Regions from separate parts of the Lentzea sp. NPDC037011 genome, predicted to be linked through region 2. Evidence: riboswitches for the same ligand, from Rfam matches in the RefSeq annotation. Region 2 holds a riboswitch; each other region holds the start of a gene.
The links. A riboswitch is a leader RNA that binds a small molecule or an ion and turns the genes downstream of it on or off. The one in region 2 is predicted to bind glycine.
Positions count from the first base shown of each region.

Region 1 (5,751 bases), on a different contig from region 2:
CCGACAGGCCCACCCCGCGGCAGCCGTCGAGCTGCGCGCCGAGGTGGTCGAGCAACCGGGAGAGGAGCTCCGGCCCGAATTTCACCTGGTCCACGCGGACACGTTAGGCCGCGCCGATCGGACTGACGAGATGGGTGGTCATCGGCGCACGACGAACGGTTGCGCGAGCAACGACGTGGCCATCCGCCGCGCTTCGGCCCCGAACAGCTCGGCGCGGCATTTGATCCAGTTAACGCTCCGGACCCGGAACGGACACGTGTTCTGAACCACAGTCAGCCAGAATTCGTTCACAGGGATAACGCCGGAGCCCCGGTGGCCGACATCCCTGATGTCACGGAGGGACTGAGATGAGAACCGCCATGGAGACCGAGCCGCAGCCGGCCGAGCAGCTGCCCACCGCGCCGTGCAGCGTGGTGTGGAGCCGGGGCCACGCGTACGTGCTCGAGGGTTTCCGCGCCCGCTGGGTGGGCCGCGACGACCGCGGTCGCCCGTGCTCGCTCACCGGTGCCGAGATGCAGCGCCGCGGCTGGACGTTCACCCGGACGGCCTGAGCTCCCTCCACCCCACCGGGCCCCGTCCCCCGACCGGCCGCGCAGCTCCTGCGACCACCCGCACCGCGTGCCGTGACGCCATCCGGCAGCCCGTGCGCGGCCACTCGTTTAGAGTGCGGGTGTGCGTGACCCGGCTGATCGCCTGCTGACGATTCCGAACCTGCTCAGCGTGTTGCGGCTGGCCGGTGTTCCGCTCTTCCTGTACCTGTTGCTCGGACCCCGCGCCGACGGCTGGGCGCTGCTCGTCCTCGTCTTCGCGGGCCTGTCCGACTGGCTGGACGGCAAGCTCGCCCGCTGGCTGAACCAGATGAGCCGGCTGGGCGCGCTGCTCGACCCGGCCGCCGACCGCCTCTACGTGTTCTGCACGCTGCTGGCGTTCGTGGTCAGGGACATCGTGCCGCTGTGGATCGCACTCGTGCTGGTCGGGCGCGAGGTCGTCGTCGGCATCTGCCTGCTGGTCCTGCGGCAGCGCGGCTGGGGCCCGTTCGAGGTCACCTACCTGGGCAAGGCCGCGACCTTCAACCTGCTGTACGCGTTCCCCCTGCTGCTGCTCGCGCAGGGCGACTCGGCGTGGGCGCAGCTCGCACTCCCGTTCGCCTACGCGTTCACCGCGTGGGGTGCAGCGCTGTACCTGTGGTCGGCGCTTTTGTACGTCTACCAGTTCTTCTCGGCCCTGCGGGTCACTCCCGGAAAGGCCGCGTGAAAAGATCACCCCATACAGGTTCAGCACGAGGAGCGCAGTCAGTTGATTCCCGAGGAGCTTCGTTACACCGAGGAACACGAGTGGGTCGCCACAACAGGTGAGAACACCGTGCGCGTCGGCATCACCGACTACGCCCAGGAACAACTCGGTGACGTGGTCTTCGTCCAGCTGCCCGAGGTCGGCCACACCGTCTCGGCCGGCGACACGTTCGGCGAGGTCGAGTCCACCAAGAGCGTGTCGGACCTCTACTCGCCGCTCGACGGTGAGGTCGTCGCGATCAACGACGCCCTGGTGCAGTCGCCGGAGTCCATCAACTCCGACCCGTACGGCGAGGGCTGGATGGTCGAGCTCCGCCTGAACGACCCCGAGGCGGTCGAGGGGCTCTTGGACGCCGACGGGTACAAGGCGTTGGTGGAGAAGGAGTGACGTCGATCTTTCGCCGGATCTTCGGCCGGAAGGGGAGCCGCTCCTCGGGGGGCGACTCGAACGCGATAGGTTTTACCGGAAACGACGGACCCAGCAGCAGGAGGAGAGCTCAGGTGAGCACGAACGACGGCCCAGGCGTTCCGCCGGAGCAGTCCCCGGAGCGGACCTCCGTCTTCCGGGCGGACTTCCTCCAGGAGATGGAAGGCGGCGCCGAGGCGCCCGCACAGGAGCCGGCCGTTGCCGGTGTCGACGCCCTTCCCGCCGGTTCCGCGCTGCTCGTGGTGAAGCGCGGCCCGAACGCCGGTTCGCGGTTCCTGCTGGACCGCGACACGACGAGCGCGGGGCGCCACCCCGACAGCGACATCTTCCTCGACGACGTGACGGTCTCGCGCCGCCACGCCGAGTTCCGCCGGGAGGGCGGCGAGTTCGTCGTGATCGACGTGGGCAGCCTCAACGGCACCTACGTCAACCGCGAGCCGGTCGACCAGGCCGTCCTCGCGAACGGCGACGAAGTCCAGATCGGCAAGTTCCGCCTGGTCTTCCTGACCGGTCCCGGCTCCGCGGGAGCCTGACGGCCTGGGACCGGCCGGTCCCGGGTCTGCGGGATGACGAGCGTCGGGGCGGTGCTCACGCAGCTCCGCCCCGAGTTCCACCGTGCAGTGCTGTTGCCGTCTTCTCCACTGTTTTGCGTCATTGAGCAGTTCGCCGCGCTCCGCGGGAGTTTTCCTGCGTCGAGCCCGAACGCACTCGTGCGCTGACCGCCGTTGCGCGGAACTCCTCCCGGTTCGCCGTGCTTTCCGGGAATCGGCCGCCCTCTTCCGCTCGTTGTACCCGGTGCGGGGAAGAGCGGGTTCGAGCGGCCATCGTCTTGATCACGTTCTGCCCGCAACGATTGAGCACACGGCCCGCTTGGCGGGTAGCGTCGAACGCGTGTGCCGGGGGATGCTCGGAGACGTTCCGGGTACTCCCCAACGAGTCAGAGGGAGGCGAGACCCGATGAGCGAGATGCGTGTCGTGGGCGTCCGGGTGGAGCTGCCCCAGAACCAGCCGATCCTCCTGCTGCGCGAAACCGAGGGTGAGCGGTACCTGCCGATCTGGATCGGCTCGGTCGAGGCCACCGCGATCGCGCTGGAGCAGCAGGGCGTGCGACCGGCCCGCCCGCTCACCCACGACCTGCTCAAGGACGTCATCGGGGCGCTGGGCCGCAACCTCGAACAGGTGCGGATCACCGACCTGCAGGAGGGCACGTTCTTCGCCGAGCTCGTGTTCGACGGCGACGTGCGCGTGTCCGCCCGCCCGTCCGACTCGGTGGCCCTCGCGCTGCGCGTCGGCGTGCCGATCCACGCGGAGGAGTCCGTGCTGGCGGAGGCCGGTCTGATCATCCCGGACGAGCAGGAGGACGAGGTCGAGAAGTTCCGCGAGTTCCTCGACTCCGTGTCTCCCGAGGACTTCCGGGGCGCCGACACCTGAGTTCCCCCGACTGTCGCTGACCGTCTTGTTCGGACCCGGCGCCGATCGGTGGGGTGTCCCTCGATCGGACTACTTTCCGCACATCATGGCCGCTAAACAATCACTAAACGTCACCTGAACGTCCTAGTTCGGGTGACGGTGCGGACCCCCGCCTCAGGTTGGGGGCCAACACTCCCCGCGCGTCGCGTTGACCTGCCCTCGGAGCGGTCTTACCGTCGAACTCGAGTGGACGTCGCCGGTCTGCGCGAGTGGACCAGGCGGCTTGACGGCCCCGACTTTCGTGGCCGTTGGCGAGGGGAGGCAGGCGTGGTCGAGGAAGCGCCCTTGCGGGCCGAATCCGGGCAGCAGGGTGAGCTGTTCCCGGACTCCTCGCTGCCGGACGAACTCGTCGGCTACCGGGGACCCGCGGCGTGCCAGATCGCCGGGATCACCTACCGGCAGCTCGACTACTGGGCCAGGACCGGCCTGGTCGCGCCGACGGTGCGGATGGCGCACGGCTCCGGCAGCCAGCGGCTCTACTCCTTCAAGGACATCCTCGTCCTGAAGGTCGTGAAGCGGCTGCTGGACACCGGGGTCTCGCTGCAGAACATCAGGGTCGCCGTCGACCACCTGCGCCGCCGCGGCGTGCAGGACCTGGCGCGGATCACGCTCTTCTCCGACGGCACGACCGTCTACGAGTGCACCTCCCCCGAGGAGGTCGTCGACCTGCTCCAGGGCGGGCAGGGCGTGTTCGGCATCGCGGTGAGCGGTGCGATGCGGGAGATCAGCGGGACCATCCACGAGTTCCCGGCCGAACGTGCGGACGGCGTGGAAATCGCGCCGATGACCGAGGACGAGCTGACCCGCCGCCGCCGGGAGCGCGCCACCGGCTGACCCGCTGTCGCCGGCTCAGCCGGTCCCGTCGCTGAGACGTAGGTCGCGTCGGTGGGGACTGGCGGGCCTGCCTGCGGGTACTCTTCACGGGTAGTCGCTGAACTCAGGCGGGAGAGACCGGGTGCTGCACCCGGCGCCGAAGGAGCAAGTTCCTCCCCGGGAACCTCTCAGGCACCCAGGACCGCGTGAGCGAGACGCCTCTGGAAAGCGGATCTCTCGAGATCCCGCCGACGGTGAAAGCCCGCTCTCGTGGCGGGTGAACCTCTCAGGCGCCCGATGCCGGGTACGGACAGAGCGGGGAGGGCACCAGGACACGTGTGCCCGCAGCCCCCCGGAGGCGTTAGATGACGCAGGACCGCATTCCGCTCGCCGCTCTCGAGCACGGCACCCCGTTCGCGGACCGGCACGTCGGCCCGCGCCCCGCCGAGCTCGCCCGCATCCTCGACGTGATCGGTGTCGGATCGCTGGAGGAGCTGGCGCAGCACGCGGTGCCCTCGTCCATCCACGAGCGCGACCTGGTGCTGGACCTGCCGGCGCCCGCCACGGAGACCGAGGCGCTGGCCGAGCTGCGCGCGCTCGCCTCCCAGAACCGGCCGATGACCCAGATGATCGGCCTGGGCTACTACGACACCGTGACGCCGGGCGTGATCCTGCGCAACGTCCTGGAGTCGCCCGCCTGGTACACCGCGTACACGCCGTACCAGCCGGAGATCTCGCAGGGCCGCCTGGAGGCGCTGCTGAACTTCCAGACGATGGTCGGCGACCTGACCGGCCTGCCGATGGCCAACGCGTCCATGCTGGACGAGTCGACCGCCGCCGCCGAGGCCATGACCCTGGTGCGCCGCGCGGGCAGGGCGAAGTCGAACAAGTTCGTCGTGGACGCCGACACGCTGCCGCAGACGCTGGCCGTGATCGAGACCCGCGCCGAGCCGCTGGGCATCGAGGTCGTCGTCGCCGACCTGTCGCAGGGCATCGAGGGCCTGGGCCTGGGCGGTGACTTCTTCGGCGTGCTGCTGTCCTACCCCGGTGCGTCCGGTGTGGTCCGCGACCAGGCCGCGCTGGTGGAGGAGATCCACGCCGCCGGCGCGCAGGCCGTCGTCGTCGCCGACCTGCTGGCGCTGACGCTGCTGCGCCCGCCCGGTGAGATCGGCGCGGACGTCGTCGTCGGCACCACCCAGCGCTTCGGCGTGCCGATCGGCTTCGGCGGCCCGCACGCCGGCTACATGGCCGTCCGCTCCGGCCTGGAGCGCCAGCTGCCCGGCCGCCTCGTCGGCGTCTCCGTCGACGCCGACGGCTCGCTGGCCTACCGCCTGGCGCTGCAGACCCGCGAGCAGCACATCCGCCGTGAGAAGGCGACCTCGAACATCTGCACCGCGCAGGTGCTGCTCGCCGTGATCGCGTCGATGTACGCGGTCTACCACGGCCCCGAGGGCCTGCGCGCCATCGCGACCCGCGTGCACCGCCTGGCCACCGTCCTCGCGACGGGCCTGTGCGAGGCCGGTCTCGACGTCGTGCACGGCGAGTTCTTCGACACCGTGCAGGTGCGCGTCGAGGGCCGTGCCGCCGAGGTCGTCGCGAAGGCCCGCGAGCTCGGCATCAACCTGCGCCTCGTGGACGCCGACGTCGTGGCGGTCGCTTGCGACGAGAAGACCACGCGTGCGCACGTCGTCGCCGTGTGGGAGGCGTTCGGCGTGACCGGGTCCGATGTGGACGCGATCGACACCGACA
Region 1 is NZ_JBVJRT010000006.1:535,888-541,638, reverse strand. It holds gene ACZ7CH_RS21750 (ANTAR domain-containing protein) at 1-94, opposite strand, end outside; gene ACZ7CH_RS21745 (hypothetical protein) at 348-551, shown strand; gene ACZ7CH_RS21740 (CDP-alcohol phosphatidyltransferase family protein) at 673-1,254, shown strand; gene gcvH (glycine cleavage system protein GcvH) at 1,297-1,680, shown strand; gene garA (glycogen accumulation regulator GarA) at 1,794-2,252, shown strand; gene ACZ7CH_RS21725 (bifunctional nuclease family protein) at 2,677-3,150, shown strand; gene ACZ7CH_RS21720 (MerR family transcriptional regulator) at 3,457-4,023, shown strand; glycine riboswitch at 4,122-4,217, shown strand; gene gcvP (aminomethyl-transferring glycine dehydrogenase) at 4,368-5,751, shown strand, end outside.
Region 1: another riboswitch for glycine. It lies ahead of gcvP (aminomethyl-transferring glycine dehydrogenase); the one in region 2 lies ahead of gcvT (glycine cleavage system aminomethyltransferase GcvT).

Region 2 (5,751 bases):
GACCATCGGCGGGCGCGGGTCGTTGGGGACCGCGTTGCGGTTGACCGTGATGCCGATCCGGTGCAGCACGTCCTCGGCCTGCTTGCCGTCCAGCTCGGAGTTGACCAGGTCGACCAGGACCAGGTGCACGTCCGTGCCGCCGGTCAGCACCTTCACGCCGGCCTGCGCGACGTCGGGCTGCGAGAGGCGGTCGGCGAGGATGCGGGCACCGTCGAGGGTGCGGCGCTGGCGGTCGGCGAACTCCTCCGACGCGGCGTGCTTGAACGCCACGGCCTTGGCGGCGATCACGTGCTCCAGCGGACCGCCCTGCTGGCCGGGGAACACCGCCGAGTTGATCTTCTTGGCGATGTCGGCGTCGTTCGACAGGATCACGCCGCCGCGCGGACCGCCGAGGGTCTTGTGCGTCGTCGTGGTCGTGACGTGGGCGTGCGGGACGGGCGAGGGGTGCAGGCCCGCGGCCACGAGGCCCGCGAAGTGCGCCATGTCGACCATCAGGTAGGCCTCGACCGAGTCCGCGATGCGGCGGAACTCGGCGAAGTCCAGCTGGCGCGGGTAGGCGGACCAGCCGGCGACGATCAGCTTCGGGCGGTGCTCGGTGGCGAGGCGCTCGACCTCGGCCATGTCGACGCGGCCGTCACCGTCGGAGACGTGGTACGGCACGACGTTGTAGAGCTTGCCGGAGAAGTTGATGCGCATGCCGTGGGTCAGGTGACCGCCGTGCGCGAGGTCCAGGCCGAGGATCGTGTCACCGGGCTGCAGCAGCGCGAACATCGCGGCGGCGTTGGCCTGGGCGCCGGAGTGCGGCTGGACGTTGGCGAAACCGGCGCCGAAGAGCGACTTGATGCGCTCGATGGCGAGGCGCTCGACGACGTCGACGTGCTCGCAGCCACCGTAGTAGCGGCGGCCGGGGTAGCCCTCCGCGTACTTGTTGGTCAGCACCGAACCCTGGGCCTGCAGCACCGAGACCGGCGTGAAGTTCTCCGAGGCGATCATCTCGAGGGTGCCCTGCTGGCGCGCCAGCTCGGCCGCAACGGCCTGCGCGACCTCGGGGTCGTACTCCGCGAGGGAGGCGTTGAACTGGTCGGACATCTGGAGGATCTCCCTACTTGGCGCGCTTGTAGAACGGAAGTGCGACGACCTCGACCGGCTGCTTCTTGCCGCGGACGTCCACCAGCAGAGGGGTGCCGGGCGCGGAGCTCGCCCGGTTCACGTAGGCCATCGCCACCGAGTAGCCCAGGGTCGGCGACAGCGCGCCCGAGGTCACCTCGCCGACGACCTCGTCGCCGTTCAGCACGGCGTAACCGTGGCGGGGCGCGCGGCGCTCGGGGGTCTTCAGACCGACCAGCACGGAGTCCACATCGGACTCGGACACCTCGGTCAGCGCCTCGCGGCCGACGAAGTCGCCCGGCTTGTCGAGCTTCACGACCCGGCCGAGACCCGCGTGGTACGGGGTGAGCGAGGTGGTCAGCTCGTTGCCGTACAACGGCATTCCGGCTTCCAGGCGCAACGTGTCGCGGCAGCCGAGACCGCACGGCTTGAGCTCGTGCGGCTGCCCGGCCTCCAGCAGCGCCGTCCACACTGCGGCGGCGTCGTCGGGCGCGACGAACAGCTCGAAGCCCTCCTCGCCGGTGTAGCCGGTGCGCGCGAGCAGCGCGTCCACCCCGGCCACCTTCGAGGGGTAGGAGGCGTAGTACTTCACCGTCGACAGGTCGGTGTCGGTCAGCCCGGCCAGGACCTCCACCGACTTCGGGCCCTGGATCGCGATCAACGCGTAGTCCGTGGACCTGTCCGTGACGACGGTGTCGAACCCGGTGGCCCGCTCGACGAGCGCCTCGGCGACCACGGCGGCGTTCGAGGCGTTGGCGACGACCATGAACTCCTCGTCGCCCAGCCGGTAGACGATCAGGTCGTCGACCACGCCGCCGTCGGCCTGGGTGATCATCGTGTAGCGGGCCTTGCCGACCGCGAGCGCGGAGATGTGGCCGACCAGCGCGTAGTCGAGTGCGGCACCGGCCTGCGGCCCGGTCAGCACGACCTCACCCATGTGCGTGAGGTCGAACAGGCCGGCGGTGGTGCGCACGGCGTGGTGCTCGGCCAGCTCGCTGGAGTAGCGCAGCGGCATCTTCCAGCCCGCGAAGTCGGTGAACATCGCGCCGAGCGACTCGTGCTCAGCGTTCAGTGGCGTGAGGCGGGACATCAGAACGCTCCTCCAGGGTGCGCCGAAGAGCCGGGCCAGGCCGGCTGAGGCAACAGAAGAATGACACGGTCCACCGGAGACTCCTCACCAGAGCGAGCCTCCCCCTCTGTCATGAGCCTGAGAGCTTCGTCGCCGGAGCGACTTGCACCGTGGGCGAGGCTCCTGATGAGCCTGCTTTCCAGAGTTGCCTTCGTCGTGCGGTATCTGTGCCTGAGAGATTCCGGGGAGGAGTTGCTCCTTCGGCGCTCCCGCTGAAGGGAGCTCTCCCGCGCGACATCGACGGCCGTGTTCAGTTGGTTGCCCCAGACGCTAGCAGGCCGAACGTCACAGCGGCACGCCCTGAGCAGTCTTCTCCACCACCTTGCGCTCCGCCCAGAACGACAGGAACGGGATCGTCCCCGCGACCAGCACGAGCGCGGTGCCCTTGATGGACCAGCGCAGCTTCAGCGCCAGGTCGACCGAAAGCACCAGGTAGATGGCGTAGAGGAACCCGTGGATCGGGCCGACGACCTTCATCGCCTGGTCCATGCCGGCGGCGTACTTCAGCACCATCGCCACGACCAGCAGCAGCAGGAAGACACCGACCACGTAAGCCATGACCCGGAACCGGGTCAACGCACCCTTCATCTGCCCGCCTTCGCTCAACGACCGTCCCGCGCGTTGAGGTCCGCGAGCATGCGGTTGTAGGCCGCGAGCTCCGCGTCTTCTTCGTCGTCGAAGTGCTCGACAGGCGCGGGTTTGACGGCGTCAACGGTAGTCACCGGTGCGACGGGAGGTGCAACCGGCTCCGGTGCGGAGAGAGCCTCGTCACGGCGCTGGCGCGCGAGACGGCGGAACCGCCACACCATGAAGAGGGGGAAGAGGCCGAAGAGCGGCCACTGGAGCACGTACCCGAGGTTCTGGAACGTGCCGCTCGCGGACTCGAAGCGCTGCCACTGCCACCACGCGAGCCCGCAGCAGAGGACCAGCGCCGCCAGACAGGCGAGCGCGATCAGCACACGCTGGGGAGTAAGGAGGCCGCGCACGACCTCCACACTACTGGGGTGAGGCCTCCTGTCAGGAGGCCACCCGTGAGGGGGTAGCGCGCCACGGGAGCGCGCGTGCCCGTTTGCGAGTGAACTTCGGGGCTGCCGATGCCTCGACAGCCCGCTTCTCCTACGCCACGCCGTCCCGGCGCTGCCTCTGCAGACGAGCAACGCACCAGGCCGCGGCCGAACCGCGGCGGAGGTGCTGGAGAACCGTCATCGGTCCCAGGCGCCTTCCGAGGTCGGCAGGCGTGAGGCCGGCGGCGCGGTAGTCGAGCGCGCGCTGGTCCAGCGGGCTGATGCCCGCGTCCCACCACTGCTCGGCCTCGGCGACGTCGCCCACCAGCTGCCAGTAGCTCGCCGCGGCGGCGAGCAGTGCCTCGGGTGCCTCCGGCGCCCGCTTGCGCATCGCGGCCACGTAGGCCGGATCCGCCGAGTCGACCTTGACCAAGCCACGCGGCCCACTCCTGCCTCCCCGCTGCACGGGGATGCCGGGCGCCGAGGGGGGAGCCTCCGCGAGCCACGCGTTCTTGATCCGGTTCACCTCCTGCATCTCTGCGTCGTCAGACCGTTCAGCCGCCCACTGCTGCAACAGCTCGTGGACCCCGGAGTCCTCGACCATCCATGCCTCCTCGTCGGTCGGGGATCGGCCATTGCAGCGGAAGGTATTCGGTAGGTCTGACAATCGCCAGACCCTGAATCGCCAGAACACCCGTTACCAGTGCGTGATTGGCCTCATTCCACCCGTCCGGCTCAACGCGGAGGGCCGAGGATCACCGAGGGTCACTAGGCGACGGGGGTGGCCGTCCCGAAGAGGCTCCTGACGAAGGTGATGATCGACTCCGCACCCTCGCGCAGCCAGCCGAGGGCCGTCTGGACCCCCGACGCGGACTCTTCCGGCTGGGTGATCAGGAGGAACAGCACCAGCGCGACGCCCGCCAGCACCAGCACCTTCTTGAGGTTCACAGGTCCCTCTCCGTCCATGTCGCTCACAGGTGGGGCGGCGAACCGCCCGTGTCACCCGACATGCTCCCTCATTCACCCGTGCGATGAACAACCACCACGCCAGGCGGGGCGGCGGATCCACCGCCACCGCACGTCTGCACCGGGCCTGTTGTCACCCGAATGGCGGCTAAAGCCGCCGGTTTCCAGCGCCGATGTCCTGGGCACGAGGTGAGCGCGAGGACCCTCGAATCCCACAGCTTGGACAAGACACAGGTGCACCGGGCCTCACCCGGATGCCGAATGCCCGGCATCACGCTCCGTCACGGCGTGGTGTCGTCATTAATGCGCCTCCGACCGTTCACGCAATTGCTCCAGCCCGCCGCAGTTCCGCAATTCGGTCTTCCGCCACACCCATGTTCGCGAGCACTTCCGCGGTGTTCGCCCCGACCGGCACCGGAGGGGTCGGAACCGCCGCCGGGGTCCGGTCGAACCGGGGCGCCGGCGCCGGGTGCCGCACACCGGCGACGTCCACGAAGGTGGCGCGCTCCGCGGTGAACGGGTGCTCCGCCGCCTCGGCCGGGGTCAGCACCGGCGCCAGGCAGGCGTCCGTGTCCCGCGCGAGGTCGGCCCACTCGTCCCTGGTGCGGGTCCTGACCGCCGCCGCGATGTGTTCGCGCAGCTCAGGCCACCGGGCCGGGTCGTTGCGCGACGGTGCGTCCGCCAGCCCCAGCACGCGCACCAGGTCGGCGTAGAACTTCTCCTCCAGCGCGCCGATGGCCACGTACCTGCCGTCCGCGGCCTCGTAGACGTCGTAGAACGGCACCCCGCCGTCGAGCATGTTCTCGCCGCGGCCACCGGACCACATGCCCGCGTTGCGCATGCCGTGCAGGAACGTGGTGAGCAGCGCGGCACCGTCGACCATGGCCGCGTCCACGACCTGGCCGCGCCCGGACCGCTCCCTCTCGTACAGCGCGGCGAGCACGCCGAGGGCCAGCAGCAGCCCTCCCCCGCCGAAGTCACCCAGGAGGTTGATGGGGAACGACGGTGGCCCGCCGGCCCGGCCGAGCGGTTCCAGCGCGCCCGCGACGGCGATGTAGTTGATGTCGTGCCCGGCCCGGTCGGCCAGCGGCCCGTCCTGGCCCCACCCGGTCATGCGCCCGTAGATGAGGCGCGGGTTGCGGGCCAGGCACTGCGCGGGCCCGATGCCGAGCCGTTCGGTGACGCCCGGCCGGAAGCCCTCGACCAGCACGTCCGAGCGTTCGACCAGGGTCAGCACCAGCTCGGCGCCCTCGGGCGTGCGGGTGTCGACCGCGATCGAGCGCCGGTTGCGGCCGAGGAAGTCACCGGGGACCGCCGGGTGGGCGCCCGGTTTGTGCACCTGGACCACGTCCGCGCCGAGGTCGGCGAGCACCATGCAGCCGAACGGCGCGGGCGCGAGGCCCGCGAGCTCGACGACCTTCAGCCCCGCGAGCGGCCCGCTCACAGCGACCTCGCGATGATTTCCTTCATGATCTCGTTCGTGCCGCCGTAGATCCGCTGCACGCGGGCGTCGGTCCAGGCGCGGGAGATCGGGTACTCGTTCAT
Region 2 is NZ_JBVJRT010000012.1:131,874-137,624, forward strand. It holds gene glyA (serine hydroxymethyltransferase) at 1-1,089, opposite strand, end outside; gene gcvT (glycine cleavage system aminomethyltransferase GcvT) at 1,103-2,197, opposite strand; glycine riboswitch at 2,297-2,384, opposite strand; glycine riboswitch at 2,386-2,476, opposite strand; gene ACZ7CH_RS32565 (DUF3817 domain-containing protein) at 2,522-2,824, opposite strand; gene ACZ7CH_RS32570 (hypothetical protein) at 2,839-3,222, opposite strand; gene ACZ7CH_RS32575 (helix-turn-helix transcriptional regulator) at 3,353-3,844, opposite strand; gene ACZ7CH_RS32580 (hypothetical protein) at 4,009-4,188, opposite strand; gene ACZ7CH_RS32585 (CaiB/BaiF CoA transferase family protein) at 4,526-5,650, opposite strand; gene ACZ7CH_RS32590 (acyl-CoA dehydrogenase family protein) at 5,647-5,751, opposite strand, start outside.

Region 3 (5,751 bases), on a different contig from region 2:
TGAGCGCGCTGGTCGACGGGTCGCTGCGGTTCAACGAGCTGCGCCGCCGGGTCGACGGCGTCAGCGAGAAGATGCTGTCCCAGACGTTGCACGCGCTGGAGCGCGACGGGCTCGTGCACCGCGACGCGCAGCCGACGAACCCGCCGCGGGTCGACTACAGCCTCACGCCGCTCGGGCGCGAGACGGCGGAGAAGCTGATGGCGTTGATCGTGCTGCTGGAGTCGCGGATGCCGGACGTGATCGAGGCCCAGCGCCGGTACGACGCCAGGCCCTGACCGGCCTCAGCACTCGATGACGTTGACGGCGAGACCGCCGCGCGCCGTCTCCTTGTACTTCACCGACATGTCCTTGCCGGTGTCCCGCATGGTCTTGATGACCTTGTCCAGCGACACGAAGTGCGAGCCGTCGCCGCGCAACGCCATGCGCACCGCGGTGATCGCCTTGACGGACGCGACGGCGTTGCGTTCGATGCACGGGATCTGCACCAGGCCGCCGATCGGGTCGCAGGTGAGGCCGAGGTTGTGCTCCATGGCGATCTCGGCGGCGTTCTCGACCTGCTCCGGGGTGCCGCCGAGGACCTCGGCGAGACCACCGGCGGCCATCGAGCACGCGGAGCCGACCTCGCCCTGGCAGCCGACCTCGGCGCCGGAGATCGAGGCGTTCTCCTTGAACAGCACGCCGATGGCGCCCGCGGTGAGCAGGAACCTCACCACGCCGTCGTCGTTCGCACCGGGCACGAACCTGGTGTAGTAGTGCAGGACCGCGGGCACGATGCCGGCCGCGCCGTTCGTCGGTGCGGTGACGACCCGGCCGCCTGCCGCGTTCTCCTCGTTGACGGCGAGCGCGAAGAGCGTGACCCAGTCCATGACGCGCAGCGGGTCGGTGACGAAGTGCTCGCCCTCCAGCCGTTTGCGCATCTCGGCGGCGCGGCGGCGGACCTTGAGACCGCCGGGCAGGATGCCCTGCTCGGTGCAGCCGCGTTCGACGCACTCCTGCATCACGTGCCAGATGTGCAGGAGCCCGGCCCGCACCTCCTCCTCCGAGCGCCACGACAGCTCGTTGGCCATCATGATCTCGCTGATCGACAGGCCGGTCTCGCGGCAGCGCGCGAGCAGCTCGTCGCCGGTCAGGAACGGGTGCGGCAGCGGGGTCGAGTCGGGTTTGATGCGGTCGCTGCCGGACGCGTTCTCGTCGACGACGAAGCCGCCGCCGATCGAGTAGTAGACGGCGTGCTCGACCGGCTCGTCACCGCGGAACGCCTCGAAGCTCATGCCGTTGGGGTGCAACGGGAGCGACTTGCGGCGGTGCATGACGAGGTCGCGGTCGTGCGCGAAGCCGATCTCGTGCGTGCCGCCGAGCCGCAGCCGTCCACTCGCGACGATCTCCTCGACGCGGTGGGCGGCGGCCGCGGGGTCCACCTCCTCCGGGAGGTTGCCCTCCAGGCCGAGGAACACGGCCTTGGGGCTGCCGTGGCCGTGCCCGGTGGCGCCGAGCGAGCCGAACAGCTCGACGTGCACGCGGTCCACTTCGGACGCGCGGGCACCGAGCTTCTCGACGAACATGGCGGCGGCGCGCATCGGGCCGACGGTGTGCGAGCTGGACGGCCCGATGCCGACGGAGAACAGGTCGAAAACGCTGATCGCCACTGATCAGTCCTTCGTGGTGGGTGCGAGCGGGTCAGTCTGAGGTGAGCTCGGCGTACTTGGCCGCGGTGAGCAGGTCCTCCGCGGAGTCCACGCGCACCTTGAACAGCCAGCCGGCGCCGTACGGGTCGGTGTTGATGATCGCCGGGTCGTCGACGACGGCGGTGTTGACCTCGAGGACCTCGCCGGTGACCGGGGAGAACAGGTCGCTGACGGACTTGGTGGACTCCAGCTCGCCGCAGACCTGGTTGGAGACGACCTCGGCCCCGACCTCGGGGAGCTGGACGAAGACGATGTCACCCAGCGCGTCCGCGGCGTACTCGGTGATCCCGCAGGTCAACGGGTCCTGGGTGCCCGGCGTCCAGTCGACCCACTCGTGTTCGGCGGTGTAGAGCAGGTTCTCGGGGAACTCCACGGCGACTCCTCTGGCAGATGACGGGCAGGAAACGTGCGCCCCCTCCGCCGTGCAGAGTTGCCTACCCCGAGTGGTCTTGCTGCCTGAGAGTGTGCGGGAGCTTGCCCCTTCGGCGCCCCGACCAGCTCGTCGAGGTCTCTCCCACCCGGGTTCTGGTGCCCGTCAGGGGCACCGCGGCCGTTATTCAGTTCCGGTGGGAACGCTATGTGGGCCCGCCACCGGGTGTCAACGCGGGACCGGTACAGGCGTGGCGCAGGTCGCTTTGTCCCAGCAGCACAACCGGCCTGGTCCCGAACAGTGCAACCCGCACAGTGACATGACCTCCCGGCTGCCCCACATTGTGAGATAGCAGCCAGCCGAAACGGAGGAGTCATCGTGCGGATCGCCGTTCCTCGCGAGATCAAGAACCACGAGTACCGCGTCGCCCTCACGCCGGCCGGGGCCCACGAGCTGACCAGCCGGGGCCACGACGTGTACGTCGAGCAGGGCGCCGGTCTGGGCTCCGCGATCACCGACGAGGAGTACCTCGCCGCGGGTGCGAAGGTCCTCCCGACCGCCGACGACGTCTGGGCCGAGGGCGACCTGGTCCTCAAGGTCAAGGAGCCGATCGCGGAGGAGTACCCCCGCCTGCGCTCCGGCCAGACCCTCTTCACCTACCTGCACCTCGCCGCCGACAAGCCGCTGACCGAGGCCCTGCTGGCCTCCGGCACCACGGCCATCGCCTACGAGACGGTGCAGCTGCCGAACCGCTCGCTGCCGCTGCTCGCCCCGATGTCCGAGGTCGCGGGCCGCCTCGCCCCGCAGGTGGGCGCGTTCAGCCTGATGAAGCCCTCCGGTGGCCGCGGCGTGCTGCCCGGCGGCGTCCCCGGTGTCGCCCCGGCCCGCGTTGTCGTGATCGGCGGCGGTGTGGCCGGTGTCAACGCCGCCACCATCGCCGTCGGCATGGGCGCCGACGTGCAGATCCTCGACACCAACGTCGACCGCCTGCGCCAGATCGACGCCCAGTTCCAGGGCCGCCTGCGCACGCTCGCGTCCAACTCGTTCGCGATCGAGCAGGCCGTCCGCGAGGCCGACCTGGTCATCGGCGCCGTCCTGGTGCCGGGTGCCGCGGCCCCGAAGCTCGTCTCGAACGCGCTGGTCGCGGAGATGAAGCCGGGTTCGGTGCTCGTCGACATCGCCATCGACCAGGGCGGCTGCTTCGAGGACTCGCGCGCCACCACGCACGCCGAGCCGACCTACGAGGTCCACAACTCGGTGTTCTACTGCGTCGCCAACATGCCCGGCGCCGTCCCCCGCACCTCCACCTACGCGCTCACCAACGTGACGCTGCCCTACGCGGTCGCGCTGGCCGGCAAGGGCTGGGAGAAGGCGCTGAAGGACGACCGTTCGCTCGCCCTGGGCCTCAACGCGCACGCCGGTCAGCTGACCAACGGCCCGGTGGCCGAGGCGACCGGCCTGGTGCACACGCCGCTGGAGTCCGTGGTCTGAGAGCCAGTCGGATGGAGGAGCCCCCGCACGCGGAGCACGCTGCGGGGGTTTCGCCTTCACGGGCGCGCCTCCTCGCGGTCACCGCAGCGCGGCCACCCGCGCCTTGACCCCGTCGATCACGCAGTCCAGCCCGAACTCGAACTGCCCCTCCAGCGACCACAGCTCCTGCTGGTCCAGCATCTCGACGTAGCGGGGGTGCTTCTCCCGGTACAGGTCCGCGATCCGGCCGAGGTCCGGTGGCGGTTCGTCGTGGCCGCCGCGGCTGCGGAAGTTCGCCTCCGCCGTCGTGTACCCGACGACGAAGCTCGACACCGCCGACATCGCCTGCGACGCCTGGACCATCGTCAGGCCGGCCGCCCGCATGGGTTCGAGCATCGCGTCGGCCATGGCGACGGCGTTGGGACCGATGGTGGTGAACTCGCCGATGCCGCGCACCCACCACGGGTGTGCGAGCGCAAGACGGCGGAACGCGTGCATCATCTCGCGCAGCGCGGGTTCCCACGCGGCGCCGGGGGCCGGGCGCGGGAACTCGCCGTAGATCTCGTCGAGGCACAGCTCGATGAGCGCGTCCTTGGTGGGCACGTGCCAGTACAGCGACATCGGGGCCGCGCCCAGCTCGGCGGCGAGCTTGCGCATGGACAGCTTCGCCAGGCCGTGCTCGTCCAGCACCTCCATCGCCTTGCGGACGATGGCCTCCCGGCTCAGGCCGAGGTGCTGGCCGCTCGCCGGCCTGGGTTTGCCGAACCACACGCTGTCCACGGCTCGATACTAGGCACGCCGCAGCAGCACGCTCGCCACAACACCTCCCAGGAACACGGACACGGCGCCGGCCACCAGGCTGACGCTCATGCCCGACGAGAACGCCTCGCGCACCACGGTCAGGTCCGCGCCGCTGTGCAGCGCCTCCGACAGCGACCGTCCCGGCACTCCGTCGGGCAGCGCGGCGACGAACCGCGCGGACAGCAGCGCGCCGAGGATCGCGATGCCGAACGACGAGCCCAGCTCGGTCAGCGTGGACGACAGGCCGGAGGCGATGCCGGCGCGTTCCGGCGGGATCGCGCCCATCAGCGCGTTGACGGCAACCGGTTGTGCCACACCGACACCGACGCCGATCAGCACCAGCCCGGCCAGCGTCGGCGGGTAGGTGGTGCCGATCGAGAGCAGCACCACGCCGCCCGCGACGACCGTCATGCCGAGCAGCATCGCCTTGGCGGCACCCAGTTTCAGCACGAGCTGACCGAGGGTGTTGCTGGTGACGAGCAACGCGATCGCCATCGGCGCGACGCGCAGGCCCGCCTCCAGCGGGCTGTAGCCGAGCACGCCCTGGAGGTGTTGCGTCAGCAGGAAGAGCGAGCCGGCCATGCCGAACGCCGCCAGCACGCCCGACGCCACGGCACCGGTGAACCGGCGGTCGGCGAAGAACCCGAGGTCGAGCATCGGGTCGGTGGTGCGCCGCTCCCACCACGCGAACACGGCCATCGCGACCAGCCCCAGTGCGAGCGGCACGCCGAACCGCGGCGAGCCGAACCCGTTCTCCGGCACCGAGATCACCGCGTACACCAGCGAGACCATGCCGATGATCGACAGGACCGAGCCGAGCACGTCCGGCTTGCGCACGGCCGGGTCCTTGGACTCCGGCACGAGGAACGCCACCGCCGCGATCGCGAGCAGCGCCACCGGCACGTTGATCAGGAACACCGAGCCCCACCAGAAGTGCTTGATCAGCGCGCCGCCGATCACCGGACCGGCCGCGAAGCCGAGGCTGGTGACCGCTGCCCAGATGCCGATGGCCTTCGGGCGTTCCTCCTCGTCGAACAGCTGCATCAGCACGGCCAGCGTGCCGGGCATCAGCAACGCCGCCCCGACGCCCATGAACCCCCGCGCTGCGATCAGCGCCTCGGACGAGCCCGCGCAGGCCGCCACGGCACTGCCCGCGCCGAACAGCGCCAGCCCTCCCAGCAACGCCCGCTTGCGGCCGAACCGGTCGCTCAGCGAGCCGGTCGTGAGCAGCAGGCCCGCCAGCGCCAGCGAGTAGGCGTTGATCATCCACTGGATGTCGGCGGTGCTCGCGCCCAGACCGGTGGAGATGGACGGGATCGCCACGTTCAGCACGGTGTTGTCCAGCACCACGACCATCACGGACAGGCAGAGCACGCCGAGCACGGCCCAGCGCTGCGGATGTGGCTGCACGCCGACGGTTTCTGT
Region 3 is NZ_JBVJRT010000008.1:127,342-133,092, reverse strand. It holds gene ACZ7CH_RS25350 (winged helix-turn-helix transcriptional regulator) at 1-275, shown strand, start outside; gene ACZ7CH_RS25345 (L-serine ammonia-lyase) at 282-1,646, opposite strand; gene gcvH (glycine cleavage system protein GcvH) at 1,678-2,058, opposite strand; glycine riboswitch at 2,120-2,212, opposite strand; gene ald (alanine dehydrogenase) at 2,434-3,546, shown strand; gene ACZ7CH_RS25330 (TetR/AcrR family transcriptional regulator C-terminal domain-containing protein) at 3,625-4,305, opposite strand; gene ACZ7CH_RS25325 (MFS transporter) at 4,315-5,751, opposite strand, start outside.
Region 3: another riboswitch for glycine. It lies ahead of gcvH (glycine cleavage system protein GcvH); the one in region 2 lies ahead of gcvT (glycine cleavage system aminomethyltransferase GcvT).